One region of the Lysinibacillus sp. FSL K6-0102 genome, then DNA from elsewhere that is predicted to be linked to it. Evidence: riboswitches for the same ligand, from Rfam matches in the RefSeq annotation. Region 1 holds a riboswitch; each other region holds the start of a gene.

Region 1 (7,579 bases):
AAGGGCACGATCATTTAAGTCCATGACACGCTTCCAAATAATGCGTCGTGGATCAATGTTAAGTGTATTTCCTTGGTGGATATGATTATCAATAAATGCGGATAAAGCATTGTTAGCTGTTGTAATCGCATGAAGGTCGCCAGTAAAATGTAAATTAATATCCTCCATTGGTATAACTTGTGCGTAACCTCCGCCAGTTGCGCCACCTTTTACGCCCATGACTGGACCTAATGATGGTTCACGTAATGCGACCATCACCTTCTTATCTAATTGATGAAGGGCATCTGCTAGTCCAACAGTCACAGTCGACTTTCCTTCACCAGCTGGGGTTGGACTTATAGCTGATACTAATACTACCTTTGCATCCTCGCCCTGAGCAGTAATTTTTAATGGGTCGATCTTTGCTTTGTAGCGTCCATACTGCTCAAGAGCATCCTCTGGAATACCCGCAGCATTGGCAATTTCCGTAATAGGTTTGATCACTGCTTGACTAGCGATTTCTAAATCTGATAATGGTTGATTTTTCGTTGTCATTTGGCATCCTACTTTCTATGTTGTTCATTTCCATTATAGTCTTAATTGTGAAAAAAAAGAAAGCCAGATATGCAAGCATTTCGTCAATCAATTGACTTATTTGTTCAATTCCTGTATGTTCTAAGAGAAAATGCAATTTTTTCACATTTTCTCAATGAGTGCACCATTTATTTAACTTTATTTTACATTCAAGCGCATTGGAGGCGAATGCTTATGCAACAGGGGATCGTAAAGTGGTTCAATAATGAAAAAGGTTATGGCTTTATTGAATGTGATGATGGCGAAGATGTATTTGTTCATTTTACGGGCATCCAGGAGGAAGGCTTCCGTACACTTGAAGAAGGTCAAAAGGTTTCATTTGATGTTGTGGAAGGCAATCGTGGACCCCAAGCATCAAATGTTGTAAAACTATAAGCGTAATGGGACTATCCGTGTAGTTCCAGATTAGCAGCGGATTAGGAAATGCATCGTTTCCTTCATCCGCTTTTTGTATTGTTTTATAAGCTGAATGCCCCCTCCATGTTATAATAGAAGTAACAATACGTAAGGAGGGATTTCGATGCAAAAACAAAATAAACCCATGACTGAAGTTATTTTGAAGCATAAAGAACGACAAAGTGTAGCAGAATTTGCAGCAACACTGGAAACGATTGCAAAAAAGCTTAAAGAAAATGGTGAATTCACTTTTGTTCAAGACACAGAGCCAACAGTTGTCAGCCCAAGTGAACAGCTCAAAATCGAATACTCCTATACAAAAAAGGGCGACAAGCATTCATTTGAAATTGAATTTGATTGGTATACAGGTACAGAAACACCGAAAAAAATGACAATTGAATAATAATTGGCAACGAAAATCCACTTCTCTGATGAAGTGGATTTTTCCATATTGTTGAATTAAAGATCATGTCACTAGCTAAAACTTTCTAGCAAGGTGAGGAGGTGATTTCGCTCCAGGGTCTCCTCTGTAACGCTAAATCCACAGGAAAGCAAGTAGCCAGCACCAGAAATTCTATTGATGGTTTTGTTTTTCAATACTTATGTAAAAAGGCAGAAGCAAAAGTGTTTCAGCCCATAAAAATACCGAGCTATCCACTAAAACGCTTACGAAGTGTTTCGGAATAGTTCGGTTTTTCTAGTTATCATGTTTGTTAATTTAAAGATTATTCGGCTTAATGAAGGTCCCAGTTAGTTATGGCCCAGCCTTTTCTCCTTATCGATTTATCCAATAAAAAGCACCAGGGCAAACTAAAGTTTCCTTTGTTCGTTTAGGATCCTTTAATGTAACACCAAATGGTCCCTCTTTGACATGACCAAGTGTCATTGTCATCGCGCTCTCTTCCTCATAGAAATCTAAGCGCATATTCGGTAGCTGTAGTGACAAATACTGCTCATATTGCGTAGGCACTGGTAGCTGTAACACCTCTTGCCACAGCTTAACTGTTGCCTGCATGTCCTTGACGTAGAATTGGACGGATTCCATCGTTATAGCCTGTTTGACATCAATGGCACCACTTGCCTTTAATTGAACCAAACGTTCTTCATCTTCCTCCGCCCATTCAATCAAAAATGGAAAATCAATTGGCAGATCTGGCTTACCAAAATGCAGTAGCTTCCATTCTACCACAGTGCCATCTGGTCTTGTTCTGCTACATGCATCTGGTCCATATACTTCATAGCCCAATGCTCGCAAGCGTCGACCCTCTTCCTCAATATTTTTTGTGCGCAGAGCAATTCGAGAAAATCCCTGGCGCTCTTGATCACGTTTAAACGTATAATGTAGGGAATATGGGTATTGTGCCGCTTGCTCAAATAAATCACGATCATAGATAGCAATTTGTTCAATATAGCTTAAGCCAAAGTAGCTTAACGTATTATAAGTCCCCCACATCGTGTGCTGCCCACCATTCACTGTATGGACATTTCGTTTATTGAAGAAAACCTTTATATTTTCTGGTGATTCCACTTGATGAACCAAATGATCAAAATATAAAGTCATGGCCATTCCCCTTTCTTTCCCCATTACCTTTACCTGTATGTTTGATTAGTTTAAAATTTACTCAAGAAAAGGAGTTACTAGTAGGATATGAAAAAAAGTTTCGTTTACCTACAAACTCCGTTCACTAATTTCATAAAGAGGTGATTTGAATGACAGATTTAGTAGCTGCTTTTAAATTGGCATTAGGTAATTATCCTACAGGCGTAACAGTTGTCACGACATGTCATGACACAAAACCGATTGGCTTAACCGTCAATTCCTTTGCATCTGTTTCAATCGACCCGCTCCTTATTTTGTGGTCACTCGATAAAAAATCTCAGCTCCATCCTTATTTCACGACTGCGCCAAATTTTGCGGTCAATATTTTAGCGAGTGATCAAGAGCATTTATGTACACTATTTGCCAGTAAAATCCCTGATCGCTTTGCACAAGCAAAATGGTCAACTTCCTCTTTAGGACTACCGATTTTACATGATACAGCAGCTAATTTACAATGTAAAACATTTCAGCAAATCGATGCTGGCGACCATACCATTTTTATTGGGCAGGTCGTAGACATTACAAATGCTCAAAAAGAGCCTTTGCTTTATCATCGCCGTCATATCGGTCCCATACCAAAAAGCTTTTATAGCTAGTCTTTACACAAAAAAAGGGCCACTTGTAAGCACAGGAAATCCTTCATGCTTATAGGTGGCCGTTTGACATAAGTTCTACTGAAATCATTGTTATTTTTTCTGCGGAAATCTCTGCTTTTCAAGCCTATTAATTTGCACAATCACACCATCTTGAATCGTAATATGCACTTCACCAAATTCAAGATTTTGAATCGCCTTCGCAATTGCCTCTAGTTTCTTATCATCTACTTTTACTGACTGAGCCATACGATACACCCCTTCTTTTTTATCCTTATTGTTCATAAAGAGGCCAACGCATCAAACTGATTGATAGCCCCTCCTATCTCTCAGACACCATCTGTTGGATTTGGCACCTGTTGTTCGGTTGCCGAGGCTTCATTGGGCCAAGTCCCTCCACCTCTCTTGATAAGAGTACTGCGTTTCTTGAAAATAATTCTATAATTCTGCTATAGGAATGTCAATACAAAATATTAGAAAACCTAGTTGAATACTATGCAATATGTCGTTTAGATTAAAAGACTCCCTAAACCTAAAGTATTTTATGCCTAGTCAGTGAGAAATAGATGGCAATCCATTAATTTATTACAAGCTCCATTTCCTCATCATGAATTCAAGTGGGCCTCGATGATGTTTAGTCCTCCACCATACAGAAACAACGACACATCCTAAAAAATAACAGCAGGCATACAGCATGGAAAAAGCAAGTGTTTGGTTCTCCAGCTTTTGGCAAATAATTAGTATTCCAATGCCTATAACAACATGGCCAACATAATGCGTTAAAGACATTTGTCCTGTTAATATGAAAGATTGAATAACTTTATTTTTACATGTCTCTACAAGATAGATGGAGCCAACAATGATAACAATAGCCGAAGCCGAATTAGATAGGACATACATCATATTCGGTGGAATCGGTCCTGTATCAAATAAATACAATGCACTCTCTACATCTAATAAATGAATGGTTGTCATCTTAATGAATAACGTTGAACAAGTCTCAGTCATGATGACTAACAATAAACCTATCACCAGTAAGTTTTTTCTTAATGTATGATTTGTTAAATCTAATGTGCCCACTACCATACCTATCAGAAAGAAGCAAATCCAGGGGAATAGTGGATGATAGCCATTAAACATCAAATTTCTTATAAATCCTGCTGGTGTCCAAAAATCAAGATACTCTAGTAGCACATATGTTGGATGCCAACCAGCAAGGTAACTAAATTGAATTTGAAGCCATTGTGAAAGGATAAGGATGGCACCAATTATGAAGATCATCATTTTCTTGGATTGGGCAATCAACCAAGCAGCAACAAACATATACACGCCATAATAATGTAAGATATCTCCTGTCCAGCCGATTGCATATAATATTATCCCTATCGTAAATAACAAAAGCGCCCTCTTCCACAAAGTAAGTCGATTTTGACGAAGAAGGATTGGGTCCTTACTCTCTCTAGCCTGACGAGTCATTAAGGCTGTCCCTATTCCTGCTAGCATGACAAATACGGCCGAAGCACGTCCCTCGAAAAGATGTTGGAAGGCAATTAACCATGTTGAACCATTCGTTGTAGAACCTGTTATGACGCCAAAATTGACAATGAACATGCCAAGCATGGCGAGAGCTCTTGCAAAATCAAGACCTTCAATGCGCCGATCATCATTTCTTATTGTCATCTTTGCCCCCTTGGATAACGCTATTCACTGCCTCCTTCCAAATAGCCCTATAGTTCAATTGGTTGCCTGTTAACATGAAATTACCGATATTATCATAGACGAGGGCTAGCATCTGTGCCTTCACTTCTATATGGGGAGTATCCTCTAGCACGCCTAGCTGTACGCCATATCGTAGGATAGCAACAAAGCTCGTTAAAAAGCTGGTTTCTAGCTCTACTAATTGTCTTTTATAGTTTTCATCGCGGGCTGCTAATAGTACATATTGATTAAATATTTTATTAAAATAAGGGTCCTTGTCCTGTGCCTCAATAGATTTATAGCCTAGCTTAAGTAATTCCTCCTTAAAATTAGCAGAAGAAAGCTCTTTATAATCCACAGCGACATCATGTTGAATTTCTTTATACAATTCATCAAATATGAAAGCGATTAATTGATCTTTTGATTGAAAATAATAGTAAATGGCTGGTTTTGAAATACCGACCTCTGTAGCAATCATTGCTAAGCTTGTTTTTTCAAATCCATTTTCCGCAAACATCCCATAAGCAATTTCTATAATCTTGTGAAAAGTTTGTTCTTTATTTCCCATTATTACCCTCCTTTTTTACCGACCGTTAAGTAAATATTATAGGATCCTAATCTTTTAGACAAGAAAAAACTGTGTAGAAATATTTCTCTACACAGTTCACATTTATTGATTTTGTAAATACATCATTAAAGCTTCTGCTGTTTTTTGCTTGCCCATTACTTTAAGAGGCTGTCCATCAGCAGGTACAATCCAATGAGGTTCATCCCCCCCATATAAAGACTGAGAGCTATTTGCTACCATAAATTGTGCATTGGCTGTTTCCATACGCAGTCTGGCACGAGCTAACAAGAATTCCTCATCATTCGTTGCTTCGAGCTTAAAGCCTACTAACGTTACATTCGGTTGCCATCCCTTAATTTGACCTAATACTTTTGGTGCTTTTTTAAAATGAATAATAGGTGGTTCGTCAGAAGGCATTTTCCCCGTTTCCTCCATTAAATTACCTGATTGATCATATACTTTGTCAATGACCCAATCAGAGCCCGCAGCCGCCATAATAACGATATCGACATGTTGTTGTTGAACTGCATGACGTACCTTTTGTCCTAAATCCTCTATGCCTTCAAATTGTATCAATGTCATATCATTTTGGTTTTCTGGGAGCTGTGCAAAGTAACCATGCATGTATACTACGTTAGCGCCAGCAGCCAGCGCCGCCTCTGCTAAATAACACCCCATTGTGCCTTTTGATAAATTCGTATGACCTCGTACACGATCCCATTTTTCAAGTGTTCCCCCACTTGTAATGAGTACGGTTTTGCCCTGTAATGTCCCCATACACTCACCTATTTTCTGAAATATATACAAATACTATTTTAACGTAATGTAAGGATAGGCTTCAATAGCCACTATTTTAGGGAGCTGTTTTGTTCTTTTAGCCAAGCACTTAATATCTCTGCAAATTTCTTTGTGACGGGCGAAGCATGGTGTTTCATGGCAATACCAATCGTTCGGTAGCCACCTTGCTTTAACGGAATCGCTCTCAATGTTGGCGGTAAATTTTGAATAACCAACTGAGGTAAAATACTGATCCCTAAATGATGAGAAATCATGGAAAGAATCCCTACCTCCTCGGAAAGCTCAAAGCGGATATTCGGCTTAACATGATATTGCTCTAATAGCACCTTGACATCATTTGTCCCTTTATAGGAAGTCATAATAAATGGCATATCCTCTAAATCTACGATATCAATTTCTGTCTTATCAAACAATGGACTTTTATCCGAAACAATACATAATAATGGGTCTTGTTGGAGCTCAGTGAACTGATATTGCTCTGACTTTTGACCATTCAAAAATCCTGCTTCTACTTCACCACTTAAAAGCCATTGTTCAATTTCATAGTAATCTCCCTCTCGTAACTCCACCTGTATCCCTGGAAATTGATTATCCATAATTCGAACAATTTCTGGCATCCAATTGGAAGAAATACTCGATATCACACCAATTCGAACCTTACCTCGTGTCACGCCATGAATGTGAGCTGCTTCCTGTTGCAATAATTCCTGAGCATCCAAAACCTGACGCATTGCCCTTAGCATTGTTTGTCCCTCACTCGTTAATGTCACACCCACACGACTTCGATGAATGAGCGCAAAGCCAAACTCTTTTTCTAAACTCGACACGGCATGACTCACAGCAGATTGTGTTAACCCTAGCGCATCAGCTGCTTTTGTAAAGCTTGCCACCTCTGCCACCTTTGTTAAAATCTCATATTTCACTAAGCTCATCCGCAATCCCTCTATATACATGAATTTTTTTAATCCTATTCATTATAAACATTCGTTTTACTAATCACAATACAAGATATATAGTAATTTTTAGTATAAAACTGTTTTAGTACACAGATGGTAGGTGAACATAATGAGTATCCAAGGAAAAGCAAATGTATTGATGGTTATTGTCACAATGTTTTGGGGGCTCTCTTATACCTTTATGGTCATGGGGCTAGAAACGTTGGCAGTTTATAATGTGGTGGCATTACGTTGTATCATCGCATTTTTTGTAGCAGGACTTATTTTTTACAAACGGATGATCAAAGTAAATGGTAAAACATTAAAATATGCGGCTATTCAAGGATTTTTATTATTCATTGTGTTCGCGTTAAGTTTATTTGGTTTACAATCTACTTCTGTTTCAAATGCTGGCTTC
Region 2 (7,579 bases), 1.8 Mb from region 1:
AACGGATTGCCTCTCGAAGACTATGACATGATGATGGAAACGGCACGAGCAGTTGCACAATTAGATGTCCAAGGCATTAAAATCCACTTACTTCATCTATTAAAAGGAACGCCTATGGTGAAGCAATATGAAAAAGGTATGCTAGAATTTTTAGATCAAGATGTATATACAAAACTAGTAGCAGACCAATTAGAAATTTTACCACCAGAGATGGTCATTCATCGTATTACAGGTGATGGACCGATTGATTTAATGATTGGACCCATGTGGAGTGTAAATAAATGGGAAGTACTGAATGGCATTGATGCTGAGCTTGAACGTCGTGGTAGTTGGCAAGGGAAGTTGTATAAGGCAGAGGTTATGAAATGATACTACAACGCGTTTTACAATATGCCCAGCAGTTATTAAAAGATAATATAAAAGAGGGAGATACAGTTGTTGATGCAACTGCTGGAAACGGCCATGACACATTGTTTCTGGCACAGCTTGTTGGGGATGAAGGGCAAGTTTATGCCTTTGATGTCCAAAAAGAGGCGGTTGACGCGACACTCCTCCGACTTTTAGATCATGGTTTAGAACATCGAGCACTCGTTTTAAATAAAGGGCATGAAGAAGTTACACAGTTTGTACACAAGCCTGTAACTGCGGCAATCTTCAATCTCGGCTATTTACCTGGTAGCAACCATGATATTATTACAAGACCTAATACAACAATCCAAGCCATTGAGAATATATTAAAGCTCTTAAAAGTGGGCGGTTTGATTGTTCTTGTTATTTATCATGGTCATCCAGGTGGAAAAGAAGAGCGTGATAAGGTCATTGATTATGTAAGCCAACTGCCACAAAAATATGTTCATGTCTTAAAATATGCATTTCTGAATCAACAAAATGATCCACCCTTCGTCATTGCATTAGAGAAAATGAAAGAACATCCTATTCAATAATTACATGCTAAAAGGCGATCAGCTAGTTTCTATCAAACTAGCTGATCGCCTTGCTCTTTATCTACTTGTTATTGCGTTTTTCATTATAGTCAACCCAGAAATCTGCACCTTTAATTCCTAGTTTACGAGGATCAAAGACTGGGTCTTTTCCTTCTTTTTTCTGTTTCTCGTAATCTTTTAATGCGACAATAGCTGGTTTCATGATAATTAAAATAGCTATAACGTTAATCCAAACCATCAAACCAAGACCTACATCTCCCATTGCCCATGCCAGACCAGACGTACGGATTGTACCATAAAAGGCTGCAACTAAAATGGCAATTTTCGCAATCCAAATGAATACCTTTTCTGTGCTACCTCTAAATAAGTAAGCGACATTTGTCTCTGCAATATAGTAGTAAGCCATGATTGTTGTAAAGGCAAAGAAGAATAACGCAATGGCTACAAATGGAGCACCAAAGCCAGGTAATGATGAGTCAACTGCATATTGTGTATAGGCTGCACCTGCTTCAATACTTTTCGCAAAAGTCATTTGCTCATCGCCTGCTAATCCACCACTATTAAATTCTCCAATATGGATAAATGGATCTGCTCCCTCAGCTGCCTTTTCATCTTGTACATTGTACATGCCTGTAAATAAAATCATAAATGCCGTAGCAGAACAAATTAATAATGTATCAATATAAACAGACGCCGCTTGTACAATTCCTTGCTTAGCAGGATGTGATACTTCCGCAGCTGCCGCAGGGTGAGCACCAGTTCCTTGACCAGCCTCATTAGAGTAAATTCCACGTTTAACACCCCAAGCAATCGCTGAACCAATAATGCCTCCAAAAATTTCTTGAGCCCCAAATGCACTAGAAAAAATTAATCCGATAACCGTTGGTACTTGTGAAATATTCATAAAAATAATGATAATGGCCATAATGATATAGGCTAATGCCATAAACGGTACAATAATCTGGGCAGCATTTGCGATTGATTTAACACCCCCGATGATAATAGCACCTAATAAAACAACAATAATAAGTCCTGTGATCCATGTTTCCAAACCGAAAGCGTTTTCAACAGCACCTGCGATGGCATTCGACTGCACACCAGGCATCAAAATTAACATTGCTATTAAAGCCGCCACAGCAAAAATAACTGCAAACCATTTTTGGCCCATTCCTTTTTCTATGTAAAAGGCTGGTCCACCACGATATTCTGTATCTTTCTCTTCTTTATAGATTTGAGCTAATGTTGACTCTACATACGCGGTAGCCGCACCTATGAAAGCGATTGCCCACATCCAAAAGACAGCACCAGGTCCTCCCATTCCAATCGCTGTCGCAGTACCAGCAATATTACCTGTACCTACACGTCCTGATAATGCGATAGACATTGCTTGGAATGAAGATATTCCCTTTTCTGACTTCTCCCCTTTAAACATTAAAACAAACATATCTTTAATGTGCCTTACTTGTAGGAACCTTGTAATAATTGAGAAAAATAACCCAATTAATAAGATGCCATAAATAAACCATGGTCCCCATAAAATACCATTCAACTTCTCTACAATTACATCCATTTTACCCCTCCAATTTGAATTACCTTACTTTAAGTCATTATAGTATTACACTTTTCTGAAAATTACAATATTATTTTTAAGTAACAATATTTAAGTAAGTAACCTAGTAAATGGAAGGGTATAAACCTATTTAATTATATAACCAATTCTTCGAAGAGCATTATTAATAAAATCTCGTATATACATAAAAATCTCTTCGCGCTCTCCCTCATGAAATAAATTATGATAACAATTTGCCCATTCTTTAAACTGAAATTCCGTGAATTCCTGTTGATGAAGCCAATTTCGAGTTTGGCGAGTGTCCGTAATTTTATCCTTCTCAGCTGTCATAATTAGCATAGGCATATTAGGCATTTCACCTTTAGGCAGCATCACTAAATTTTTCATCATCTGCTGAAGTTCTCGATACCATTTCACAGAAACAACAGACATGAGGGGTACATCATCTTTCATTTCTTCTCTGCCTTCAACACTACGCGTTAATTTCTCTAATGTAATATCATGTGTCAACTTAACATTGGCTGTTAACGCACTTAGACTTGTTAAAGCATTTGTTAATTTACCTGGTAATAGCTTTAGTTGCAACCAAGGTGATGTTAAAATAATGCCTGCACATTCATATTGTCTCTTTTGCAGTGTATGGAGGATTAATGTTGCACCTAGTCCATGCCCTATTACAAAGGTTGGTAAATTATATGAAAAAGCATTTTCAATCAGGTTTCTTGTATACTTATTGTACAATTTGAAGTCTTCATCATGGACTCGAGCAAACCTTGCATTACCTCCATGATTCGGTAAATCTCCCATGACTATGTGGAAGCCTTCTAATCTTAATTTCTCTATCAGCCATGCATACCAACGGTGATTTTCATAAGCACCATGAAGAATAGCAATCACAGCTTTTGCTTGTCCATCAGCTTCCCATTTCCACATTACATAGTCCTCCTAAAAAATAATTACACTTTGATTATATCGAAATAAATAGCACATTTTAATTTTATATTTCCATAAAGTTGCGTATTTGATACGATAATACTACATTATAGAAAGAAAAGAGGCGATTTTCATGATTTATCCATTTAAAGATAAAACGCCAAAGATCGATCCGTCTGTTTTCATTGCTGACTACGCAACTGTTACGGGCGACGTAACAATTGGCGCCGAAACAACCATTTGGTTTAATACGGTTATTCGTGGTGATGTTTCCCCAACGATTATTGGTAAACGTGTCAGTATCCAAGATCTTTGCTGTTTACACCAAAGCCCAAAATATCCGCTCATTATTGAAGATGAGGTAACAGTTGGACACCAAGTCACTTTACATAGTTGTACAATTCGCAAAAATGCCTTAATCGGTATGGGATCCATTATTTTAGACGGAGCTGAGATTGGAGAAGGTGCATTTATTGGAGCTGGAAGCCTAGTACCTCCTGGTAAAGTCATTCCTCCAAATAGTTTAGCATTAGGTCGTCCAGCAAAAGTTGTCCGAGAATTAAATGCTGAAGATAAAGAGGATATGGAACGCATCGTACGAGAATACGCAGAAAAAGGTCAATATTATAAATCACTTCAGAAATAAATAACCTACACAAAAAATCAATACTAACGAAAAAATCCCTCGCGTTTTCGTGTACCGAATATGTTCACGAATCCTAGCGAGGTATTTTTGTAAAAAAAACAAAAGGAGCAATGTTGCCCCTTTGCTTATTAATACATCAGAATAATTTTCTAATGACTTCATTACTTTAGTTCAATAGTTTATAAACGTGCTTTTTCTCGTAGCGCGTCTGCTTTATCAATTTGCTCCCATGGTACATTTAAATCTGTACGACCAAAATGTCCATACGCAGCAGTTTGTTTATAAATTGGACGACGAAGATCAAGCATTTTAATGATACCTGCTGGGCGTAAATCGAATAGCTCGCGTACCCATTCAACGATCTCGCTTTCTTTCACTCTACCTGTGCCAAATGTATCGACAGCAATGGAAACAGGCTGAGCAACGCCAATCGCATAGGCAAGTTGCACTTCAGCACGCTCTGCTAAGCCAGCTGCTACGATGTTTTTCGCTACATAACGTGCTGCATATGCCGCCGAACGGTCTACCTTGGTTGCATCCTTACCTGAGAAGGCACCACCACCGTGACGTGCATAACCACCGTATGTATCAACAATGATTTTACGTCCTGTTAATCCAGCATCACCTTTTGGCCCACCAATTACAAAACGGCCAGTTGGATTGATGAAGTATTTCGTATTAGCATCTAATAATTCACTCGGTACAACTGGTGCAATAACAAATTCTTTTAAATCTGCTTGAATTTGTTCAAGTGTTGCTTCTTCATCATGCTGTGTTGAAATAACAATTGTATCCACGCGAACCGGTACATTATTGTCATCATATTCAATCGTTACTTGCGTTTTACCATCAGGACGTAAATAGGCAAGTTCACCTGATTTACGTACTTCTGTTAAACGGCGTGCTAATTTGTGTGCCAAGCTAATTGGTAATGGCATTAGCTCTGGTGTTTCATTACATGCATAGCCAAACATTAAGCCTTGGTCACCAGCACCAATTGCTTCTATATCAGCATCTGTCATAGAGCCTTCACGTGCCTCTAATGCCTGATCAACACCTTGAGCTATATCAGGTGATTGTTCGCCAATTGCCACAAGCACCGCTAAGTTCTCAGCATCAAAGCCATATTTACCTCGTGTATAGCCAATTTCAGCTACAGTGTCACGAACAATACCTTTAATATCCACATAAGTAGAAGTAGTAATTTCTCCTGCTACTAATACTAATCCTGTTGTTACAGTTGTTTCACACGCTACACGTGCATTTGGATCTTCTGCTAAAATAGCATCTAAAATGGCATCCGAGATTTGGTCACAAATCTTATCTGGATGTCCTTCTGTTACACTCTCTGATGTAAACAGTCGACGGTTTGTCATTTGGTTTTCCTCCTAAATACTCTTACAATAAGTAGTTGTGTATGAATACGGTACTCATTACCCATGTCAAGTCCGCTCCTAAGGATTGAACTCTCAAGCCGTTACTGCTGCTTTTAACACGAGGATTTCGAAAGATCCGTCATTATAATAAGGAAAGAACTACATATACTTACCTTTACATTGATTTATAGCAATAAAAAAATCCTTTTCTCACGTTACTTTACATGAGGAAAGGAATAATGACTGCGTAACCTTTCACTCTTATCGTTCAAGGGATGTTCCCTTGCATCAGGTTGGCACCAACGCATGTCGTGAAATAGTTCATGCAGGTTGCCGGGTTTCACAGGGCCTGACCCTCCACCAGCTCGGGATAAGAGTATCCGTTCAATCTCATGTTACTGAAAAGGTCGAACGTTGTCAAATATTTTCTTATGTATTACTGTATAGAAAGGAAAGAACTTATTACACAAAAACTTTTCATACTTGGATGATGATGTAAATAGAAGCAAATTAATCCCTACAACATACCTAGCTACTTGTGGTAACATATGTGTGGCTCAATTTTCGTGCCTAATTACAGTAGGATTGATGGTATTCTACTCGAAAAACATTATTTTTTGTCAGTTTATTGAAAAGTGGTAAAAACTCTAAAATAATTTCTTAATTAGTATAGATTATTTAAGCAATTGTGTTATACTATTTTTGAAATTAAGAAAAAATCCCTCTAAATCAAGGGAATACTATAAAAAAGGATGGTATTTAATCGATGAATTCAGTAGAAATTGCAAACGAACTGAAGGAATTATTAAACGGCGGTAACATAAATGTTCAACTTTCAGTACCACAATTAGCAGAAAAAGCTACATCTCGTGGTGAAGCAATGTTAACAGTAGATGGCGCAGTTCGTGCAGAAACTGGCAAATACACTGGTCGTTCACCTAAAGATAAATATACGGTAGAAGAAGAAAGCACAAAAGATCAAATTGACTGGGGTAAAGTCAACCAACCGATTTCTTCTGAAGTGTTCGATAACCTATATGTAAAAGTAATAAAATATTTAAAAGAACGTGACGAGTTATTCGTATTCAAAGGCTTTGCAGGTGCTGACAAAGACTCACAATTAAGCATTCAAGTTATCAATGAATACGCATGGCACAATCTTTTTGCTCATCAATTATTTATCCGTCCAACAGCAGATGAATTAGCTTCTCATGTTGCCGACTTCACTGTCATCTCAGCTCCTAACTTTAAAGCAGATCCTGCGGTTGATGGTACTGCTTCTGAAACATTCATCATCGTATCACTTGAAAAGAAAATTATTTTAATTGGTGGTACAGAATATGCTGGTGAAATGAAAAAATCTATCTTTGGTATCATGAACTACTTATTACCACAACAAGGTATTCTTTCAATGCACTGCTCAGCAAACGTTGGTGAAGCTGGCGATGTAGCGTTATTCTTCGGTCTATCTGGTACTGGTAAAACGACGTTATCAGCTGATCCTGATCGTAAGCTAATCGGTGACGATGAACACGGTTGGTCTGATAATGGTGTATTCAACATTGAGGGTGGCTGCTATGCAAAAACAATCAACCTTTCTGCTGAAAAAGAACCAGAAATCTACAATGCAATCCGCTTCGGCTCTGTATTAGAAAACGTAGCTGTTGATCCAGAAACTCGTATTTGTGACTATGATGATGGTTCACTAACAGAAAATACACGTGTAGCTTATCCAATCCAATACATCGAAAATATCGTTGATCCTTCTGTTGCAGGTCATCCAAAAACAATCATCTTCCTAACAGCTGATGCATTTGGCGTGTTACCTCCAATCAGTAAATTAACAAAAGAACAAGCGATGTATCACTTCCTAAGCGGGTTCACTTCTAAACTTGCTGGAACTGAACGTGGTGTGACTGAGCCAGAACCAGTATTCTCTACTTGCTTCGGGTCTCCATTCCTTCCACTTCCTGCAACAGTATACGCAGAAATGTTAGGACAAAAAATTGACGAGCACGGTGCACAGGTATATTTAGTAAACACTGGTTGGACTGGTGGCGAATATGGCACAGGTAGCCGTATGAAACTATCTTACACACGTACAATGGTC
Region 3 (7,579 bases), 1.4 Mb from region 1:
TCCTTTTGTTCGTATTACACAGGATTTACATAGTCAAATTATCAATCAGCAATATCTATTGATTTCTTCACTAGAAGCTTACTCACAAACATTGAACAAAAATGCAGTATTGGGACAAAACACGGACGATATTTTACAAAATATGTATAATGAATTAAAAATACAAATTATGTTTTCCATTAAGGGAAGAGAACCTGTCTTTTTCCCGAATATGGCTCATAAAAAGCGGCAGCAATTCCTAACATTGAATACATCGTCTCAGCAATTTAAACATGAGCCTATTTTTCTATTTGATCAACATTATGCCGATTTATCAATTTATCGAGAAGATGGGCTTTTCTCCGAATTTGAATTATTAATATTAGATCGCACGGCAACAGCGTTGGCACAGCTTTTAATGCGAGAGTTCTATATTGAGGAAAAAAAGAATATTGAGGATGCTTCGATTTTAGCTGATTGGATTGATCAAAAACTATCTAAGGAGGAAATCTATAAATTTATCGTTACACATTATACTAACTATACACAATCCAGTGGCACTGTCTTTATTTTGGCTTCTCCTAATACGTTGACAAAGGCACAGGAGGATGTAGTCTATAGTAAGCTTTATTATCGTAATCTCTTTGAGCAACATGGCTTTATTCCATTTTTATTTGAAAGAAAAAGCTATGTTATTTTTATTTTACTGCATACAAAAGATAGTAAAGCCATTCGTGATATGTTAAACAACATGTTTTCCTCTTTGGTCAAAACTGAATTTTATAAAAAGCAGCAGGCACAAGGTTATCAGATAGCTATTGGGAAGGTCGTTTGTGATGTGGATGAAATTCCCAAAAGCTATCAAACTGCACTGGAAACCTTATATATTTGTCGAAAAGTACAAACGTCCTCGTTCTTTTATGATGATCTGCATTTATATCATTTAATCTATAAATTACAAATGCAGGTGGATTTACAGGAAGTGATTTACGACTATTTACAGCCCGTTATTGAATACGATGAAAAATATAATAGTAAGCTTCTCGAAACATTGCAAGTGTATTTACAAACAAATGGCTCTAAACAGCAAACAGCGAATCAATTGTTTATTGTTCGTCAAACACTCTATCACCGCTTAAAAAAGCTTGAAAGTTTACTTGGTAAAAATTTTATGAACGGGCATAACCGCATTACACTTGAATTTATGCTACTAGCCAATTCATTAATCGAGGATAAGAGCTAGAAAAAAGTTGGCACGCTTAAAAGGTTAACTCCCCTCCTAAGCGTGCCCTTTATTACCCTTTCACAACTACATCGTGATACAATCCAGGTCTACGATCATCGTAAACAGGAATTCTTCCACGTACTTCATCGACAATAGAAAAGTCTACATCGATCACTGCTACTTCCTCGTCCTCAGCACCTACCCATAATACTTCTCCCCAAGGTTGAATAATCATAGACTGCCCATTAAAATTTTCTACCTTTTTCGAAATACGATTTACTGCAATGACAAAGCATTGATTTTCAATTGCACGAGCCTGTAGCAACGTTTTCCAATGGTCAATCCTTGGAGTTGGCCACTGCGCTGGTACAAATAATACCTTTGCTCCTTGTAATGCATGTGCACGTAACCATTCTGGGAAGCGAATATCATAGCAAATGACACCAGCAGCTTCAATATCATCTAAAGCAAAACGATTCATTTCATCCCCTGCTTCCAAGTAAAGATGCTCGTCCATTAAACGGAAAAGATGTGCCTTGCTATATTCCCCAACAAGTTCTCCATTACGATCAAAGGTATACATCGTATTATAAAATTTATCGCCTTTCTTTGTTGAAACAGAGCCCCCTACAATATGTACATCAAGTTCCTTAGCAAGTTTAGCCAAAAAGGTCTTTGTCCGCTCACCATTGATATCTGCTAGCTCAGGCAGTTTCTCTAAAGCATAGCCTGTATTCCACATTTCAGGTAACACTATGATTTCTGCCCCATTTTTTGCAGCTTCACGAATCTTATCCTCGGCACGTTCAAAATTTTCTTCAACTTTGCCAAAGCCAACATTTAATTGAATACAACCGATTTTCATCTCTATTCCTCCTCTAGACAATTATCAGAAAAAGTAATACTATTTGCTTCATATTCTTCAATAATAATTATTATATTCTGAAAAAGGTGATCATGCATGGAATTCTCTAAAAAACTACAGCAACTACCCACTCAATTTTTTGCAGCACTCGTTCAAAAAGTAAACTTGGCTCTAGAAGAAGGGCGTGATGTCATTAACCTTGGGCAAGGAAATCCCGATCAGCCAACGCCTATTCACATCATTCAAGCATTACAGGAAGCAGCTGAAAATCCTCAAAACCACAAATATTCACCATTTAGAGGTCTCGCTGAATTACGCCAAGCTGCTGCGGACTTTTATCAACGTGAATATCAGGTAGAACTAAATCCAGATACAGAGGTAGCGATTCTTGGTGGAACAAAAATTGGTCTAGTTGAGCTACCTTTAGCTGTGTTAAACCCTGGTGACACGATGCTCTTACCAGATCCTGGCTATCCAGATTACCTATCAGGTGTTGTACTAGGAGACGTCAATTTTGAAGTAATGCCCCTTTTTGCTGAAAATGATTTCTTACCTGATTATCATGCATTACCTGATGAAGTGAAAGAAAAAGCAAAGCTTCTTTACTTAAATTACCCGAACAACCCTACAGGTGGTACAGCATCACTTGCGTTTTTTGAAGAGACCGTTCGCTTTGCGAAGGAGCACAATATTATCGTATCACATGATTTTGCTTATGGGGCAATAGGATTTGACGGTAATAAACCAGTTAGCTTCCTTCAAGCAAAGGGTGCAAAAGAAGTAGGAGTTGAAATGTATACATTATCGAAAACCTATAATATGGCTGGCTGGCGTATAGGCTTCGCTGTAGGGAATGCCGAGATTATTGCTGCTATTAATCTAATTCAGGATCATCTGTTTTGTAGTCAATTCCCTGCCATTCAACAAGCCGCAGCAGTAGCACTGACGGCTTCCCAACAATGTGCGGATGAACTACGAGCTACTTATGAGCGTCGCCGCAATGTACTCATTGAAGAAGCTCGAAGAATTGGCTGGCATGTTACGGCTCCAAAAGGCTCCTTCTTCGCATGGCTCCCTGTACCATTAGGCTATACAAGTGAACAGTTTGCTGATCTTTTGCTCGAAAAAGCTGATATCGCTGTAGCAGCAGGTAATGGCTTCGGTCAGTATGGTGAAGGCTATGTACGCGTAGGATTGCTGGTTAGTGAGGAGCGCTTACGTGAAGCAATCCATAGAATCGAGCAATTACAATTGTTTAAAAGATAATGACGTCGTATCCTGTAGCTATCCCTAGCTACAGGATTATTACTATTTTTCAATTTTCCTTGGTTGCCCTAAACCATTTTCTAATGGATAAAATTGAACATGACCTGTTTCATCATCCCATTTTCGAATATGTTGAATCCCTTGTACCTCTGCCAACACGATGTCAGCAGTAATAACAGGGTTGCCCCCTTTTATTAAATGCCCACCTGATACAACACCCCATTGATCGCTCATAGAACCATGGAAATGTGTCTCATATCCACCATCTCGCTTACACACCACACCTGAACCTTGAATAAATTCTAATGGTCCCTCTTTTTCAATCACATCACTAAAACGAACTTGAATTTGAGCTGTTGCATCTGGCACTAAATAAACAAAGCTGCTTTTTTGAAAGCTGCCAATACAGCTTACAATTGTTGCTGACTCTATGCTATTCTCTTCGCAAAGCGCTTCAATCCCTTCAATGATATCTGTTCCCGTTAGAAAACGAGCACTAATAACCTTACCAAATGAACCTATACCATAATTAACTCTTACAGACATTGTTATCCCTCTTTTGCGTCGAAATATTATAATTATATAAAAAATTTAAAAATTATTTATTGACTTACTATACCCTATAAATTATATTAGTTCTATCGGAATTACAAAAAAATATTATAAATCTCTTATCAAGAGTAGCTGAGGGACTGGCCCTATGAAGCTCGGCAACCTCCTTTTTATAGGAAGGTGCTAAATCCTGCAAACGATCTTCGTTTGATAGATAAGAGAGGACATCTTTTCATGAGCCTCTCTTAATTTGTAAGAGAGTTTTTTTATTTTCAAAAAACCGATAAAAACAATCTTGGAGGTATTTTCATGAAAAAGAAAAATAAATTTTTAGTAGGTTTAGCAAGTTTAACATTAGTAGCAGCTTTAGCAGGCTGTGGCTCTAAAGAAGATAGTAAAAGCCAAGCTGAAGGAATTGATGAAAAGAAAATCGTTGTAGGCGTCACTTCTGGTCCACACGAACAAATTGCAGAAGTAGCCGCTAAAGTAGCAAAAGAAAATGGGCTAGAAGTAGAACTAAAATCATTTTCTGACTATGTTTTACCTAATACATCCTTAGCTGAAGGTGATCTTGATGCGAACAGCTATCAACACGAGCCTTTCCTAGATACATTTAATAAAGACCATGATACAGATTTAGTAACAGTGGGCAAGACGATTTTAAATCCAATGGGTATCTACTCAGAAAAATATAAATCCTTTGATGACATTCCTGACGGTGCAACGTTTGGCTTACCAAATGACCCAACGAATGGAGCACGTGCCCTCTTTGTTTTACAGGAAGCTGGCTATATTAAGTTAAAAGAGGGTGCAGACTTAACAGCCTCGATCCGTGATGTAGAAGAAAACAAAAAGAATTTAAAATTCATTGAATTAGAGGCAGCTCAAATTCCTAAACAACTTAGTGAAGTAGATGTAGCAGCTATTAATACAAACTTTGCACTAGAGGCTGGCATTAACCCTAAAGATGACTCTATTTTATTGGAATCTACTGATTCTCCATACGTGAACTATATTGTTGTACGTGCTGAAAATGAAAATGATCCAACAATTAAAAAGTTCGTTGAGGCTTACCAATCTGACGAAGTGCGTCAATTCATCGAAGAGGAATTCAAAGGTTCTGTAATCCCTAGCTGGTAATATGTTCAGAAAGCTTCTATAAAGCCGAAGAATCTGCTGAAATTCCCCAATGGGAAGACGAGCAGATTCTTGCTTTTTAGAAGGTTGAGAAAGGAGCAAACAATCGCATGATTCAATTACAAAATATCTCAAAAGAATTTAAATCGAAAAAAGGCATCATAAAAGCTGTGGATGGCATCAACCTTCACGTAAAAAAGGGACAAATTCATGGTGTAATCGGCTATAGTGGTGCTGGTAAAAGTACACTCATTCGTTGCGTTAATCTACTAGAACGTCCTACAGCAGGAAAAGTAGTGATAGACAATGTAGACATTACGACCCTTTCTCTTCACGAATTACGTCAAACACGCCAAAAAATCGGGATGATATTCCAGCACTTTAATCTCTTAAAAACAGCAACAGTTTACAATAATATTGCAGTTCCCTTAAAGCTACTAGGCTATAAAGAGGCGGAAGTAAAAAACCGAGTAGCTAAGTATGCTGAAATTGTCGGTTTAACAGATAAACTAGATAGTTACCCAAATCAACTTTCAGGTGGTCAAAAACAGCGTGTGGCTATTGCACGTGCCTTAGCACAGGAACCAGAGATTTTACTTAGTGACGAAGCAACAAGTGCACTTGATCCTGAGACAACGGAAGCCATTCTTGAATTGTTGTTAAAAATTAATCGTGAATTAGGCATTACGATTCTGCTCATCACACATGAAATGAATGTAATTCAAAAAATTTGCGATGAGGTTTCTGTTCTAGAATCAGGGAAAGTTGTGGAATTTGGCACAGCGATTGAACTTTTTGCGAAACCGAAGCACCCTACAACGCGAAAGTTTTTGAATACAATTTCACAACGTAATTTATCCCCTTCTCTTATTGAGCAATTAAATGTTTCAGGAAGTGTAATCCGTTTAACATTCCTTGGTGAAAGTACTGGTAAGCCATTATTAGCAGAAGTCACTAAGGTATATGATGTGCAACCAAATATTTTAACAGCCAATATTATTGAATTAAAAAACGGTATTGTCGGCAATATTGTGGTGCATTTACATGGCGAAACGCAGATTGTCCAAAAGGCGTTAACGTATTTTTCAGAAAATGGCGTGGCAGTGGAAGAATTAGGAGGTGCGTTCAATGAGTAGTATCCAAAGCTTCTTTACAGATTGGTCAGATGTTATTGGCAAAGCAATTATCGAAACATTTCAAATGGTCGGAATTTCATTATTTTTCTCCATTCTGATTGGCATTCCATTAGGGCTATTAATCGTTTTAACACGACCAGGACAATCCTTTGAAAATAAATTTTTCTATCAGTTTTTTAATCTATTTATCAATATTGTTCGCTCTGTTCCATTTATCATTTTACTATTCTTCATCTTACCTTTTACCAAGTTAATTGTAGGTACAACAATTGGTGTTAAAGGTGTAATCGTACCACTAGTTGTTTACACAGCTCCTTATATTGCACGACTGATGGAGTCTGCGCTTTTAGAAGTGGATTCCGGAGTAGTAGAAGCCTACACAGCCATGGGTATTAAACGTCGCCATATCATTTGGCATGTCCTATTACGTGAAGCGCGACCATCTATTATTTTAGGCTTAACAATTGCCACAATAGGATTAATTGGTGCGACAGCAATGGCAGGAATGGTTGGTGCTGGCGGTTTAGGTGACCTTGCCTATCGTTATGGTCATTTGCGCTATGAGGTTGATGTGATGTATGCAACTGTCTTTATCTTAATCATCCTTGTGCAGAGCATTCAATCCATTGGTAACCGCTTCGCCGCGAAGTTGAAAAAAGATTAAGAGGAGAATGAAGATGACAAACGAAATTTATGTAGAGAAAAATGGCTATATTGCAACGTTAGTATTAAACCGCCCGGATAAACGGAATTCTTTATCAAGGGCAATGTTTCAAGCCATAGTAGACCAACTAGAGCTGCTCCGTATAGATTCTTCCATCAAACTTTTAATTGTTCGCGGTGTCAATGAAGTAGCCTTTTCTTCCGGTGCAGATATTAGCGAGTTTTTAGATGTTCGTTATGCTACAGACAATGCTAAAGCCTATAATGAATTGGCTCTAAAGGCGATCGATGCTCTCTATAAATTTCCACACCCGACAATTGCTATGATTCAGGGCTTAGCAATTGGTGGTGGCTTAGAGTTAGCAAATGCTTGTGATTTTAGAATAGCAACGCCTAAGAGTAAGCTAGGCATTACCGCTGCAAACATAGGTATTGTCTATAATTTAGAAAGCACGAAACGTCTCATCAATATTGTTGGTGTCGCTAAGGCAAAGGAAATTTTGTACACAGCTACTATTTTTACAGCTGAAGAAGGAAAAAATATTGGTTTAATCACGGCCCTACACGAACCAGAGGAAATTGATGAGGCGACATTGCAATTCGCTGAACATTTATTAAGTAAATCATCCATTGCAAACGCAGGCATCAAAAAAATTATCCAAGCAATTGTTGATGGTGAAATTGAAGAAAACGATGAGCTGGCACAGTTAGTTTTGGATTCATTTAGTTCAGACGATTATAACGAAGGTATTCAAG

What was found. A riboswitch is a leader RNA that binds a small molecule or an ion and turns the genes downstream of it on or off. The one in region 1 is predicted to bind S-adenosylmethionine.
Region 2: another riboswitch for S-adenosylmethionine. It lies ahead of metK (methionine adenosyltransferase); the one in region 1 lies ahead of NYE73_RS09330 (YezD family protein).
Region 3: another riboswitch for S-adenosylmethionine. It lies ahead of NYE73_RS02415 (MetQ/NlpA family ABC transporter substrate-binding protein); the one in region 1 lies ahead of NYE73_RS09330 (YezD family protein).

The regions. Positions count from the first base shown of each region.
Region 1 is NZ_JBBOPH010000001.1:1,878,185-1,885,763, reverse strand. Features, by position in the region: gene NYE73_RS09355 (formate--tetrahydrofolate ligase) at 1-534, opposite strand, end outside; gene NYE73_RS09350 (cold-shock protein) at 748-948, shown strand; gene NYE73_RS09345 (amphi-Trp domain-containing protein) at 1,094-1,372, shown strand; gene NYE73_RS09340 (VOC family protein) at 1,745-2,530, opposite strand; gene NYE73_RS09335 (flavin reductase family protein) at 2,680-3,165, shown strand; gene NYE73_RS09330 (YezD family protein) at 3,256-3,447, opposite strand; SAM riboswitch class I at 3,482-3,577, opposite strand; gene NYE73_RS09325 (DUF418 domain-containing protein) at 3,748-4,842, opposite strand; gene NYE73_RS09320 (TetR/AcrR family transcriptional regulator) at 4,826-5,428, opposite strand; gene NYE73_RS09315 (phosphopantothenoylcysteine decarboxylase domain-containing protein) at 5,531-6,205, opposite strand; gene NYE73_RS09310 (LysR family transcriptional regulator) at 6,277-7,158, opposite strand; gene NYE73_RS09305 (DMT family transporter) at 7,292-7,579, shown strand, end outside.
Region 2 is NZ_JBBOPH010000001.1:3,690,428-3,698,006, forward strand. Features, by position in the region: gene NYE73_RS18650 (TIGR01212 family radical SAM protein) at 1-369, shown strand, start outside; gene NYE73_RS18655 (tRNA (mnm(5)s(2)U34)-methyltransferase) at 366-944, shown strand; gene NYE73_RS18660 (alanine/glycine:cation symporter family protein) at 1,006-2,514, opposite strand; gene NYE73_RS18665 (alpha/beta hydrolase) at 2,641-3,447, opposite strand; gene NYE73_RS18670 (gamma carbonic anhydrase) at 3,581-4,093, shown strand; gene metK (methionine adenosyltransferase) at 4,273-5,469, opposite strand; SAM riboswitch class I at 5,728-5,846, opposite strand; gene pckA (phosphoenolpyruvate carboxykinase (ATP)) at 6,236-7,579, shown strand, end outside.
Region 3 is NZ_JBBOPH010000001.1:502,540-510,118, reverse strand. Features, by position in the region: gene NYE73_RS02435 (PucR family transcriptional regulator) at 1-1,222, shown strand, start outside; gene NYE73_RS02430 (carbon-nitrogen family hydrolase) at 1,275-2,069, opposite strand; gene NYE73_RS02425 (pyridoxal phosphate-dependent aminotransferase) at 2,166-3,335, shown strand; gene NYE73_RS02420 (PPC domain-containing DNA-binding protein) at 3,378-3,881, opposite strand; SAM riboswitch class I at 4,004-4,108, shown strand; gene NYE73_RS02415 (MetQ/NlpA family ABC transporter substrate-binding protein) at 4,197-5,027, shown strand; gene NYE73_RS02410 (methionine ABC transporter ATP-binding protein) at 5,135-6,160, shown strand; gene NYE73_RS02405 (methionine ABC transporter permease) at 6,153-6,824, shown strand; gene NYE73_RS02400 (enoyl-CoA hydratase/isomerase family protein) at 6,838-7,579, shown strand, end outside.